3 regions of the Bacillus xiamenensis genome follow, and region 2 is predicted to be linked to each of the others. Evidence: riboswitches for the same ligand, from Rfam matches in the RefSeq annotation. Region 2 holds a riboswitch; each other region holds the start of a gene.

The links. Region 2 has a riboswitch for thiamine pyrophosphate ahead of tenA (thiaminase II). Riboswitches for the same ligand answer to the same signal wherever they lie in the genome.
Region 1: linked by a shared signal. The riboswitch ahead of thiT (energy-coupled thiamine transporter ThiT) and the one ahead of tenA (thiaminase II) in region 2 are both predicted to bind thiamine pyrophosphate.
Region 3: linked by a shared signal. The riboswitch ahead of tenA (thiaminase II) and the one ahead of tenA (thiaminase II) in region 2 are both predicted to bind thiamine pyrophosphate.

Annotation. Positions count from the first base shown of each region.
Region 1 covers NZ_CP017786.1:2,623,687-2,628,187, forward strand. Annotated here, with positions in the region: gene BK049_RS13285 (DUF1232 domain-containing protein) at 1-588, opposite strand, end outside; gene BK049_RS13290 (GNAT family N-acetyltransferase) at 746-1,300, shown strand; gene BK049_RS19020 (hypothetical protein) at 1,260-1,448, opposite strand; gene thiT (energy-coupled thiamine transporter ThiT) at 1,541-2,116, opposite strand; TPP riboswitch at 2,214-2,316, opposite strand; rRNA gene BK049_RS13300 (16S ribosomal RNA) at 2,753-4,301, shown strand; rRNA gene BK049_RS13305 (23S ribosomal RNA) at 4,484-4,501, shown strand, end outside.
Region 2 covers NZ_CP017786.1:1,791,881-1,796,381, reverse strand. Annotated here, with positions in the region: gene BK049_RS09085 (ABC transporter ATP-binding protein) at 1-798, opposite strand, end outside; gene BK049_RS09080 (ECF transporter S component) at 773-1,372, opposite strand; gene tenA (thiaminase II) at 1,369-2,055, opposite strand; TPP riboswitch at 2,143-2,246, opposite strand; gene BK049_RS09070 (hypothetical protein) at 2,303-3,427, opposite strand; gene BK049_RS09065 (type 1 glutamine amidotransferase domain-containing protein) at 3,570-4,226, opposite strand; gene BK049_RS19500 (hypothetical protein) at 4,484-4,501, shown strand, end outside.
Region 3 covers NZ_CP017786.1:480,111-484,611, reverse strand. Annotated here, with positions in the region: gene prpE (bis(5'-nucleosyl)-tetraphosphatase PrpE) at 1-240, opposite strand, end outside; gene BK049_RS02430 (monovalent cation:proton antiporter family protein) at 401-2,248, shown strand; TPP riboswitch at 2,302-2,411, shown strand; gene tenA (thiaminase II) at 2,490-3,200, shown strand; gene tenI (thiazole tautomerase TenI) at 3,175-3,792, shown strand; gene thiO (glycine oxidase ThiO) at 3,776-4,501, shown strand, end outside.

The sequences.
Region 1 (4,501 bases), 830 kb from region 2:
ATCAATATAGCCGATCGGAAAAATATAATCTGGTATTAAATCAACGGGCATAATGAAATAAAGAAGGGCGCCTCCCATCAACATCAATTCACGAGAAGTACCCCGGCCGCTCATGAAAGAGTTGTACATGCTTTTCAATTGATCAAGAAATGGCCCAACGCCGCTTATTGAGTCCATCTTTTTTTCAAACTTTGCTGAGATCGTTTCTTTTCCCTCGACTGATTGACTGTAGGTCTCGTATGCATTTAGCTTCTGTTTCAATTTCTCCTCGCTGAATGTACCGTCATAGACATCATGATCTTTCAGTGTTCTTTCGATCTCTTCTACCGCTTGAATGAACGTATCACCGTGAACTTTCTCATTTTTAATGGGAAATCCAGCAGCGGCCAATAGTCGATCTAAAGAAATGTTTAGAGCATCTGAAAGCCGCTGTAAATGGTTCAAAGTCGGTTTTCTTTTGCCATTCATTATTCTAGAAAGTGTCGCTTTATCAATGTCTGTTTGTGTGCTGAGTTCTCTTAATGAGAGAGAACGTAGTTGTAGTTGTTCCTTTAAGAGCTGCCGAAGCTCAGTTGTCTTACACTCCATCTTTTATTTCACCCTTTCATATGTATCAACTTTTTAATAGAAGAAGTCGTACCCAATATAAAGGTGTGTTGACAAATTGTCAACGAATTGAATTTTATACATTAGAAACTTATTATAATGAATATAGAATAGGAAACTGCTAGAAGGGGTGGCGTAGATGAAGGTGAGACATGCAGTACATAGTGATATTCCTAAAATCGCCGAGATTCATGTGAAAAGCTGGCAAACGACTTATCACGGCATTATTTCGCAGGCGTATTTGGATGCTTTAAATGTAGAGGAGCGGGAAGAGAGCTGGAGAAGCAGATCGCTTGAAGGCACATTTGTCGCAGAAGATGCGGACGGAGTATTTGGTTTTGCTTCCTTTGGAAAACAGCGTGATGAGCGCTATTCAATATATGATGGTGAGCTTTATGCCATCTATTTGTTGCAGCAAAAACAGAAATCAGGAGCGGGCATGGCTCTGATTGCAAAAGGTGTGGATTATTTACTAAAGAAAGGCTATCAAAATATGCTGCTTTGGGTATTTGAGCAGAATTCAGCGAAGCAATTTTATCAAAAGCTTCAACCTAGTTTTGTCGTCACCAGCCAATTCGAGCTGGCTGGTGAGAACCATGAGGAAATTGGGTATGGATGGGAGTTGTCTGTACTAAATGATCATGTACACCGAATTATATCGTCAGCTTCCAGTAATAATGAGAGAAAAAAGTAAAAAGTGTGGCGAGTAAAATATAAGAGATAAAAGGAGCAGCCTCTACTTTTCCTTTCACAGCTGCTATTTTTAATGCCTCATAGAAACTGGCCAAAAAGTAGGCAAGACTAAGAATATAGCAGCACAGCATAATGGAGTAAGAATTCATTGGCGCACCTCCAGCTTAAAATCTTCTACTATTAATAGATTCAATAGAGCAGAAAATTATGCATAAAAAAATAACCTGCTGAAAAAGCCAGGTTATTTTTGTTGAGGAAAAACCAAACGAGACGCACTAGGGATGAGTAAACAAAGAACAATACTACAAATGATAAATGAAGGAACCATATATGTGCTGTTATATAATAAAGAGTATAGCCATCCTGGCGTTCCTTTTGGTGCATTGTGAGAAAAGAAAACAACGCCAGAAATAAAGAACGTCAGCAGCCTGAAGAAACTGGCGGTAAAGACAGATAGAGTAATATAGAAGAATTGTTTCTTTCGTTTTTTATCCTGAAGGGCTTTTTTAATTGATCCTGAGAATAGCCCACTTAAACAAATCACTACAGATGCGACAAAGTAATCGAGGAATCCTTGTACAGGTGTGGCGATGATAGGACTATTCATCAGCTGTAGTCCAGCGATTAACACCCCGATGATAAACCCAGTAGACACTCCCCATCTAATAGACATGAGAATAACAGGAATCATGATCAGCGCAATTGACCCGCCGTTCGGCATTCTTAAAAAGAGACCTGATAAATAATCTAATACAAGTGCAAGAGAAGTCATGATGGCGATCTCCATCAGTCGTACTAATTGATTTGATTTCTGCATAAAAAAATCCCCTTTTCACGAATTGTGCAAGGAGAGACCATGTCAGGATGAGTATGTGATTCATAGAAAAACATATCGGCTTGGATACAGTGCATGTATGCAAGTGATTCCACATTCCTACTTCAGTATTAACTGACAGGTTCAAAGGGTCAGAACAACGAATTGTTCACTCTCAGCACAAAGCTCCCCCTGCGGTTATTTAGTTTCAATCTATTATAAATATACTAAAGACCTACAGGATCAACAATAGTGAATTACTGAGAGAACCACTTTTTATATCTATATATAGAAAGAAATGAGGAAAAATAAATTATTTAGAGAAAATACTTGTTTCTTATTTCAAAAGGTGTTATATTTGTATTCGCCGCTGAAACAGCGCGGTTGAGAAATAACATTCGAGAAAAAAGTTATTGACTTCATCTTGATAGAATGTTATATTAATAAAGTCGCCTCTGAGCGATAACGAAAATGATCTTTGAAAACTAAACAAGACAAAACGTACCTGTTAATTCGAGTTTTAATAAAAAAATCCTATGAAACATCATAGGTAGTCAGTCAAACTGACGAGGCAGGAAATGATCACATGCTAAGTTCGCTACATCGTGTAGCAACGCATGTGTGATATGCATCCTGCATACCTCGGAGAGTTTGATCCTGGCTCAGGACGAACGCTGGCGGCGTGCCTAATACATGCAAGTCGAGCGGACAGAAGGGAGCTTGCTCCCGGATGTTAGCGGCGGACGGGTGAGTAACACGTGGGTAACCTGCCTGTAAGACTGGGATAACTCCGGGAAACCGGAGCTAATACCGGATAGTTCCTTGAACCGCATGGTTCAAGGATGAAAGACGGTTTCGGCTGTCACTTACAGATGGACCCGCGGCGCATTAGCTAGTTGGTGAGGTAACGGCTCACCAAGGCGACGATGCGTAGCCGACCTGAGAGGGTGATCGGCCACACTGGGACTGAGACACGGCCCAGACTCCTACGGGAGGCAGCAGTAGGGAATCTTCCGCAATGGACGAAAGTCTGACGGAGCAACGCCGCGTGAGTGATGAAGGTTTTCGGATCGTAAAGCTCTGTTGTTAGGGAAGAACAAGTGCAAGAGTAACTGCTTGCACCATGACGGTACCTAACCAGAAAGCCACGGCTAACTACGTGCCAGCAGCCGCGGTAATACGTAGGTGGCAAGCGTTGTCCGGAATTATTGGGCGTAAAGGGCTCGCAGGCGGTTTCTTAAGTCTGATGTGAAAGCCCCCGGCTCAACCGGGGAGGGTCATTGGAAACTGGGAAACTTGAGTGCAGAAGAGGAGAGTGGAATTCCACGTGTAGCGGTGAAATGCGTAGAGATGTGGAGGAACACCAGTGGCGAAGGCGACTCTCTGGTCTGTAACTGACGCTGAGGAGCGAAAGCGTGGGGAGCGAACAGGATTAGATACCCTGGTAGTCCACGCCGTAAACGATGAGTGCTAAGTGTTAGGGGGTTTCCGCCCCTTAGTGCTGCAGCTAACGCATTAAGCACTCCGCCTGGGGAGTACGGTCGCAAGACTGAAACTCAAAGGAATTGACGGGGGCCCGCACAAGCGGTGGAGCATGTGGTTTAATTCGAAGCAACGCGAAGAACCTTACCAGGTCTTGACATCCTCTGACAACCCTAGAGATAGGGCTTTCCCTTCGGGGACAGAGTGACAGGTGGTGCATGGTTGTCGTCAGCTCGTGTCGTGAGATGTTGGGTTAAGTCCCGCAACGAGCGCAACCCTTGATCTTAGTTGCCAGCATTCAGTTGGGCACTCTAAGGTGACTGCCGGTGACAAACCGGAGGAAGGTGGGGATGACGTCAAATCATCATGCCCCTTATGACCTGGGCTACACACGTGCTACAATGGACAGAACAAAGGGCTGCGAGACCGCAAGGTTTAGCCAATCCCACAAATCTGTTCTCAGTTCGGATCGCAGTCTGCAACTCGACTGCGTGAAGCTGGAATCGCTAGTAATCGCGGATCAGCATGCCGCGGTGAATACGTTCCCGGGCCTTGTACACACCGCCCGTCACACCACGAGAGTTTGCAACACCCGAAGTCGGTGAGGTAACCTTTATGGAGCCAGCCGCCGAAGGTGGGGCAGATGATTGGGGTGAAGTCGTAACAAGGTAGCCGTATCGGAAGGTGCGGCTGGATCACCTCCTTTCTAAGGATATATGGAGCAGTGTGCGTTTTGGTCTTGTTTAGTTTTGAAGGATCATTCCTTCAAAACATGTCTCTAGCGAGACAGGATTGTTCTTTGAAAACTAGATAACAATAAGTAATACATTCACATTGAATGCAATGCAAAGTTCATCACACATAGTGATTCTTTCTAAAGTAAGAAATGGTTAAGTTAGAAAGGGC
Region 2 (4,501 bases):
TTTTCTTGCCTCAAAGGTTTGCATGAGTGTTTGGCTTAGTGGATGAAATGGATCTTGTACGACTGTGGACCATTTCTCGGGAAATATTTTCGGACGCCAAATTCCTGCCTCTTTCATTTCTTCCCCAAACGCTTTCATCACGTCTTTTGGACGTCCATCTGCTATAATACGGCCTTGATGGTCTAATAAAATCACCCGATCCATCCACTCGATCACACCGTCTAACACATGCTCCACAAAAATCATCGTTTGATCCTGATCAGCAGAAAGCTGCTGAAGCAGTTGAAATACCTCCATTCGTCCTGCTGGGTCAAGCTGTGCAGTCGGTTCATCAAAGAACAGGACATCTGGCTCTAGCGCTAGTAAACAAGCAAGCGCCAGCCGCTGCTTCATGCCGCCAGATAATGTATGAATATCTGTATTTGGAGCGACATCCAGCTTTACCTTTTGCATGAGATGTTGAATGATGTCATCCATTTCTTCACGAGGCACAGAGCGGTTCTCTAGGCTAAACGCAATTTCTTCATTGACTCGGTGCATACAAAACTGGGCGTCTGGGTCTTGAAACATGACACCTGTATGTCTTTGCAACATCACTTCTCCCTGTACATGAGCTTCCATATGTTCTGGAATGATTCCAGCAAGCACCGAAATGAGCGTGGATTTTCCGCTTCCGCTTGGTCCTAAAATCAGCACCTTTTCCCCCTTTTGAATAGAAAGAGATACTTGATGGAGCACGGGGTTCGTCTGTTCATAAAAACGGACAGTAAGGTTACTGCACGCGAGAAATGAATCCATGCTGTTCACCCTTATTTCGTTTTTCTTTCATAATGGCATATTGATTCAATACACCAGTTTTAGATAAGGCATCCACTACAACCTTTGCTAAGCATCCACCGAGTAGCATGCCACTGATGATTTGAGTGACAAGTGTCATGAGTAGCACTTGAGGGGTGTAATAACCAAAGCCATTGGCAATCAGGCTATATACCATCGCTCCTACTGCTGCAAAGGCACCAGACAGCATGAGTGTCCACATGCGATATCGCTGATAGCCAAAAAGCGCGAAGGCGATTTCTGCCCCAAAGCCTTGACATATACCAATCAGCAGCGCAGAAAGACCAAAGTGGCTGCCTGTCAGTAATTCTACGGCGGCGGCAGCTGTTTCTGCGATGAGTGCAGCTCCTGGCTTTTGGATAATGTAAGCAACGATTGGACTGGCAATGACCCAAATTCCGAACATGATGCTGCCCCCTGCTGGGCCAACAAGTGCTGTAATCGGTAAATAAAGAGTCGACCACCCTAAATAGATGACACCGCACGCTACAGATAAAATGACAGCAAGAACGACTTCTTTCATTTTCCACGTCATGAAGAATGCACCTCCATTTGGACTGGCCACTCTTCCACAGTAAAGGCCATTTCCCAAAATTGATACTCAAGTTGACAGCTTAAGATGAAGTGCTGTTTCATTTTCTCTTTTTCTTTCTCACTTGCTTCTTCTGCCCACTGATCAAGTCGTTTGCAAAGCTCCACTGTGACAGAGTCCGTTAACCCGCCATAAAACGTGATCCACTCATAAAACGGATGGGCTGTGTCAGGCTGCACATCTGAGAGCATTCGTTTGCCTATTTCCCAATAAGTCCAAGGGCACGGGAGCAGCACTGCAATGATTTCTCCAAGTGTGCCTTCCTGAGCGACTTGCAGCATGTGATGAATATAATGGTGAGCGCTTGGCGCCAAAGAAGCACCCTGAAGCTCATCATATGCTACACCTGCTACTCGGCAAAGGTTTTGATGAGGATGCGTCTCACTATCGAGTACAAACGCCATCTGTTGGTGGAAAAAGCGAATATCCTCTCTGTCTGTACACCGGCTGATTGCCGCCGCATAAATTTTAATAAAAGCATTTAAATATTCTGCATCTTGTTTGACGTAATGAATGATCTGCTCCTTTTCCAGCTTTCCTACTGCAAGTCCTCTGACAAACGGATGCTGATAAATGGCTTCAAATAATGGTTCTGCTTCTTGCCTTAATTGCGTTGAAAATGTCATAAAAAAAGCCTCCTCTTCTTCAGTTGAATAAATGAAAAAGCCACCCCAAATGGAGCGGCCTTCTTATCGATTCAATCATGAATAAGACAAGGTCCAGCTCCACTTCCCTCCGCTAGTACAAACTAGATCAGGTTCAAAGGGTCCAAGATTTTCTCTTGTCTCAGTCATACATGACTCCCCTAGTGGACTTTTGTCATTTAATTATCTTTACTCTACACATGTGGCGATTTGATGTCAACCGCCTATCTTAATTCAATGTTTTGATTGTTGGTAGCTTCTCGATTCCTGCAGCATAGTAGAAATTCAGGACACTGAAGAAATCAATTGGCTTTCCTGTTTTTAAATCAACAGCCAATATATGATCACCGTAATTTGTCAGATCATCAATGTCTAAACGCCTTGGCGTTGTCTTCCCGAGTGTATCCACAAAGGTATCATGGTAGTATTGTCCGCTAGCAAACGAAGATTGATGGTACATAAACAATGTCTCCACATCTAAGTAAACGAGAATGGCCTCAGATGAGCTCGCATAAGGGGCTGAGTACGACACTGGTGTCGAAATGCTTTTCACTTTCACGCTTGAAATAGAATGGGTTCTCTGTTCATATTTTCCATCATAGGAGAAATAAAATACACGCTCCCATTGATAATCCGCCGTCTTTGATTGGTTGTTATACACTTTTGCACCGTTCGCAAAGACGTCTCCATTTTCATACTCAGCGACAAAGTATTGCAAGGTTGACGATAGGGATACAGCACCTGTGAAATTGGGTGGATTTTTCGCATTAACCTGCAACGTGTAGGCGTCTCCGAAGTCTCCTCCGCTGGTGATACCGAATGCGTAATCACCAGCCGGTAAATTGGTTAATCCAAGCAGGCTTCCTGCCGGCTGAATGAGATCCGTCGGATAGGCTTGATCTGCTTCAAAATCAACCACAAATAATTGGACGAAATAATCAGCATTTGGAGAAGTAATCCGGCTAATAAGCGCCTGAGGTGACGATGTGCTTAAAAACCATAAATCAACTGGATCTTCCTCGTTTAAAACAGACGATTGATTGATGGCTAGTCCATCAATCGAGCGAACAGCAGACGTACGCAACTTTCCATCGGCAGCGGCTTTTCGTTTAATACTCACCCCGTTTTTCTTATCTACTTTAAACGATTTTTTCACTTGCTTTTGTTGAATCGCCGTTCCTTTATCTTGCTTGACAAATGACTCTTGCACTTGCTGAATGGCTTTTTCTGTAAGCGGCGACATTTTTCCATTTGGTTTTGGTGTATCTTCCGCTTTTATGGCTGGTGAAAATAAGCCTGTTACCAATAAAATAGATAGTAAGGCAGCGGTGATTTTTACGTAAAATGCTCTCACAGGAACATCCCCTTTTCCCTTATTTGGGTTTTTTACCCTGTGATCATTTTACCATTTTTCAATACTTGTTTTAGTCTTTTTGGAAAATTTTTATAACAAAAAACCAGCCGCATGAGATGAGTCACGACTGGTTTTTAGTGATTTATGAAATGGTTTTGACAAATAAGCGTGCTGTTTCTGCACTTGATCCTGGATTTTGTCCCGTAATGATTTGTCCATCTACAACAGCAAATGGCTCAAATGCTTCGCCTTTTTCAAATGCTGCACCTTGCTCACGAAGCTTTGTTTCTAATAAAAATGGAACCTTAGATGTCAGCTGAACAGCGTCCTCTTCCTCGTTCGTGAAGCCAGTTATTTTCTTCCCCTCGATAAACGACTTTCCATCACGACCCTTCACATCAACAAAGGCAGAAACACCGTGGCAAACTGCTCCAACCGCGCCATTTTTGTCTAAAATCGCTAAGATCGCATCGGCTACCAGTTGATTAGACGCAAAGTCGATCATTGGGCCATGTCCTCCTGCAAAGAAGATCCCATCATAATCAGCTGGGTTCACATCTGTTAGTGCCTTTGTGTCTTGAAGTAATTCATACACATCTTGATATTGCGCTGGGACACCGTCGGGAATCGAATTTTTATCAATCGGTACTGTTCCGCCCCGTATAGAAACAATTTGTACGTCTAGTTCATTTTCTTTAAAAATATGAAATGGCTCGGCCAATTCTTCTAACCATAAGCCTGTTGGGTGTCCGTTCATTTCTGAGCTGCTTGTTGATACTAATAAAACTTTCTTACTCAACTTCATCATCCTTTCCATTCATCATGTGGCTATTTTATATTTTGTGCAATTAAATTTCAAGCAATCATACTTAGGTGCAACTATTTATGTTATACCCGATTTTCTAAAAAATATGGCATCACTTTCAATCTAATCATTCTGTCACTTTCTATTGGCAGGGAATTTCATGTAAAATTGTTATGGAGTGATATATAATATTGAGAAACGATTGACAGACCTCTTGTGCTAGAGAGACTTTTAAAGGAGTGGAAAAAGAGATGAAAACCTATTCGATT
Region 3 (4,501 bases), 1.3 Mb from region 2:
AAGTTTAAAACAATGGTTGCCTGGCACGTAGCGGATCGCTCCCTTGGAATAGGCTTGTATGACAAATCGCATCACGTCTACTGATTGAGGACCTCGGTCTGTTAAATCACCAACAAGGGCTAGTGTTCTCTTATCAGGGTGGACAGGTAGTCCATGTTTGAATTTGTATCCTAGTTTGTGTATGAGGGTAAGCAGCTCTTCGTAGCAGCCGTGGATATCGCCGATGATATCGAATTTCATAAAGGTTCCTCCTGATTTTTTCATCCATTTATCGGATATAAAGAAGTTTGAATTTTAGAAAATATAACGAATGGCTTTCATTTCGTTTGGGCAATTGTTAGAATCAATGCTTTAACGTAAAACTTAAAAATTAAACATGAATGTTAGGAGGCTTTAGCCAATGGAGCATACATCTGTTTCATCACTCGTTGTCGTTATTATTGTAGCCTTTTTCACCCCTATTTTATTGCACCGGTTTAAGCTGACCATTCCGGTCGTTGTCGCCGAAATTATCATGGGGCTCATCATTGGAAAAAGCGGTCTTCAACTAGTTGTTGAACATGACGCATGGCTAGATACATTATCCATGCTAGGGTTTATTTTTCTTATGTTTTTAAGCGGACTTGAAATAGATTTTTCTTCTTTTGAATCTAAGAAGAAAGCACGAGAACTGCCCAATGGTTTAAAAGAACCAAATACATTTAAAGCAGCGACCATTATTTTTCTTGGCGTATTTTGTATTTCCTTTATCCTGTCCTATGCGTTTGTGCTTGCAGGTTTTATCCAAAATGCCTTTTTAATGACGCTTATTATTTCCACGATTTCATTAGGTGTAGTGGTTCCAACTTTAAAAGAGGAAAAGCTGATGCAGACAAATATTGGTCAAATCATTTTGCTTGTGGCTGTCATTGCTGATTTGGTGACGATGATTTTACTTGCTGTGTTTTCCTCCATTTATGGCGATGGAACAGGGAACATGTGGCTGCTCTTATTATTATTTGCTGCGGGTATTCTTCTTTATTTATTTGGCCGAGTATTTAAGACAAAATCCATTTTTCAGTCCATGTCAAAAGGAACGGTGCAAATTGGGACTAGAGCTATCTTTACTCTCATTATAGTCTTAGTTGCCTTATCTGAATCACTCGGTGCTGAAAATATTCTGGGCGCATTTTTAGCTGGTGTGCTTGTGTCTCTTCTTTCGCCTAATAAAGAGATCGTTCAGCAGCTGGACTCATTTGGATACGGATTTTTGATCCCAATCTTTTTTGTGATGGTCGGTGTGGACCTGAATATATGGGCACTCTTTAAAGATCCAACCATTTTGATCATGATTCCACTGCTGTTTATGGCATTATTGCTTAGTAAGCTCGTCCCGATTCTTTATTTGAAAAAATGGTATGACATGAAAAAGGTCGTCGGCGCTGGTTTTTTATTAACCTCGACATTATCTCTTGTCATTGCAGCTGCGACGATTGGTGAGCGGCTTGGTGTCATTGATCATAAAATGTCAGGAGCGCTTATTTTAGTTGCTGTGTTGACGAGTATTTTCACCCCTGTTTGGTTTAAGGCACTATTTAAACAAGAACGTGAAACCAATCATAAAAAGCGTGTGACTTTTATTGGGGCTAATCAGCTGACCTTACCAGTGACACTTGATTTGCATCAGGATGAATATGACATTCGTATTTTGCATGTCTTTCAAGAAAATAAAGAAGCCCTTCTTGCTGACTCGATCTTTGAAGTTGAAGCGATTGAACAATATGACGATGAGACGCTGAGACAGGCAGGGATTGGCCAAGAAGATGTGCTCGTTGTGGCAACAGGCAGTGAAACGAAAAATAAGGAAATTGCTTTATTTGCAAAAGAAGCAGGTGCCAAACAAGTCATTGCCAGTGTGAACAAAGCGGAGACAGAGCTGACATTAAAGGAAGCAGGCATTGATACGTTTTCTAACTTTCTTTCATCTAAAACGGTGCTAAGGGCATTGATTGAAGCACCTGATGCGATTCGTTTGTTAACGAATGAGGATTCTTCTTTGTATCAAATTCAAATGAACAATCATCGGTATCATAATGTCATGCTGAGGGAATTTCCTTTTACCGGCGATTTGGTGTTTGTCCGTATTTTTAGAGGAGTAGACAGTTTAGTACCGCATGGTGATACAACGCTTAGAAGCGGTGACCGCGTGCTTGTGTCGGGCTCTCGGGAGTATGTGGCAGGACTTAGAGCGCAGTTAGAGTTGCAATGAGCCCTTGACCGATGAACAATTCCTGATTAAGATAGAGGTACAACATGATAAGTTTGATCCACTAGGGGAGTCCTTTAAAAGGGCTGAGATAAAAGTGTCGACTTTTAGACCCTCATTACCTGAACAGGTTCATACCTGCGTAGGGAAGTGGTGCGGTGTTTGACTATGCTTTTTACAAATTCCAAACCACTTTCCACGCGGAAAGTGGTTTTTTTATATGGAAAAACAGGAGGAGAGGAACATGACATTTTCAAATGAATGTAAAGAGACAGCAGCGACTTGGTGGAATGGAAGCTTTACACATCCTTTTGTAAAAGGGATCGGAGATGGCACACTTTCACTCGATCGTTTCACCTATTATGTGATGCAGGATTCGTATTATTTAACTCATTTCGCAAAAGTACAGTCGTATGGAGCGGCCATTAGTGAGGACTTACATACGACAGGCAGAATGGCGTATCATGCACAAGGCACGTATGAAGCAGAGCTATCGCTGCATAGAAAATTTACAGAACTGCTTCAGATCTCTGATGAAGCACTCGCCAGCTTTAAGCCTTCTCCAACTGCTTATGCATATACCTCTCATATGTATCGTTCTGTGAAAAGCGGCCGCTTTGAAGAAGTTTTAGCCGCGTTACTGCCGTGTTACTGGCTATATTATGAGGTGGGGGAAAAGCTGAAACAAACAACACCTGACCATCCGATTTATCAAGAGTGGATTTTGACATACGGAGGGGATTGGTTTAAAGAGCTTGTGTTTGAACAGGTCAACCGCTTTGATGAACTCGCGGAAAGAGCGCCAGAACATGTACGGGCCAATATGAAAGAAAATTTTGTGATTTCAAGCTATTACGAGTACCATTTTTGGGAGATGGCGTATGAAAAAGAAACGTGGCAAACAGCATGCTTAGATGGGGTTGGTGCAAATGGAACTCCACGCAGTGACAAATGATTCACTTTCTGTGAGCGAGCTGATCAATCAAATAAAAGCCGTTGAGCCTGAAGTAGACTTTATTCATATACGGGAACGGTCTAAAACAGCAAGTGAGCTTGTTCATCTCGTGAAACAACTCCTTGCAGAAGGCGTTCCGAAAGAGAAGCTTATCATCAATGACCGAGTCGACGTTGCACTGCTCACCAATATTCACCGTGTGCACCTTCCAGGCCACAGCTTTTCGCCAAAGGAATTGAGACAAAAATTTCCTCACTTGCATGCGGGGGTGTCTGTTCATTCGATAGAAGAAGCCAAAGCAGCCGAGAAGAACGGGGCAGAGTATGTCATATTTGGGCACGTATATGCTACCGCATGTAAACCCGGACGAAAGGCGAGAGGCATCAAGCTTGTGGAAGAATTGACTTCTGCGCTGTCCATTCCGGTGGTCGTGATTGGTGGCATAACGCCTGATCGACTGCCAGAATTGATGCATATTGATTTAAAAGGAATAGCGGTCATGTCCGGTATTTTTACTCATCCTCAGCCGCGCAAGATGGCACAAGCATTTTCTCAAAAGCGAAAGGAGAATCCTTATGAACAAGCATTATGACGTTGTGATTATTGGTGGTGGAATCATAGGGATGTCAATCGCCTATCATCTTGCAAAAGCAGGAAAGAAAGCCCTTTTACTTGAGGCAAATGAGGTAGGAAAGCAAACAACGAGTGCGGCCGCTGGTATGCTGGGTGCACATGCTGAAGGAGAAGGTGATGAGGATATTTTCTTTCAAGTAGGGAGAAGAAGTCAGGCTCTATATAAAAAATTAAAAGTCGATCTTCAGCATGAATCGGGCATTGATATACGGGCATCAGCGGGCGGCATTATGAAGGTGGCTTTTACAGAACACGAAAAGCGTGCACTTTGCCGAATGCAGCATCTGCCCACATTTGAATGGCTTGAAGCAAGCAGCGTAAAAAAACGCATCCCTCAAATCACAGATGACATCATAGGAGCAGGCTTGATTGAAGATGATGTGCATGTGGAACCGTATGCGGTATGCAGGGCATTATGGCAGGCGGCTGTTCGGTACGGGGCAGATGTGAAGGAGTTTACGCCTGTTATCGAAGTGAAGACGGGCAAAGAAGCATTGACTGTTAGAACAGCTGGAGGCACATTCACATGTGATCATCTGACTGTAGCAAGTGGTGTATGGTCTGGCCGTTTTTTTGAGGAAATGGGATTCTCGCATTCTCTCTATCCAGTAAAAGGAGAATGCGTGTCTGTGTGGAATAACGGTCCAGCACTTGCACACACCATTTAT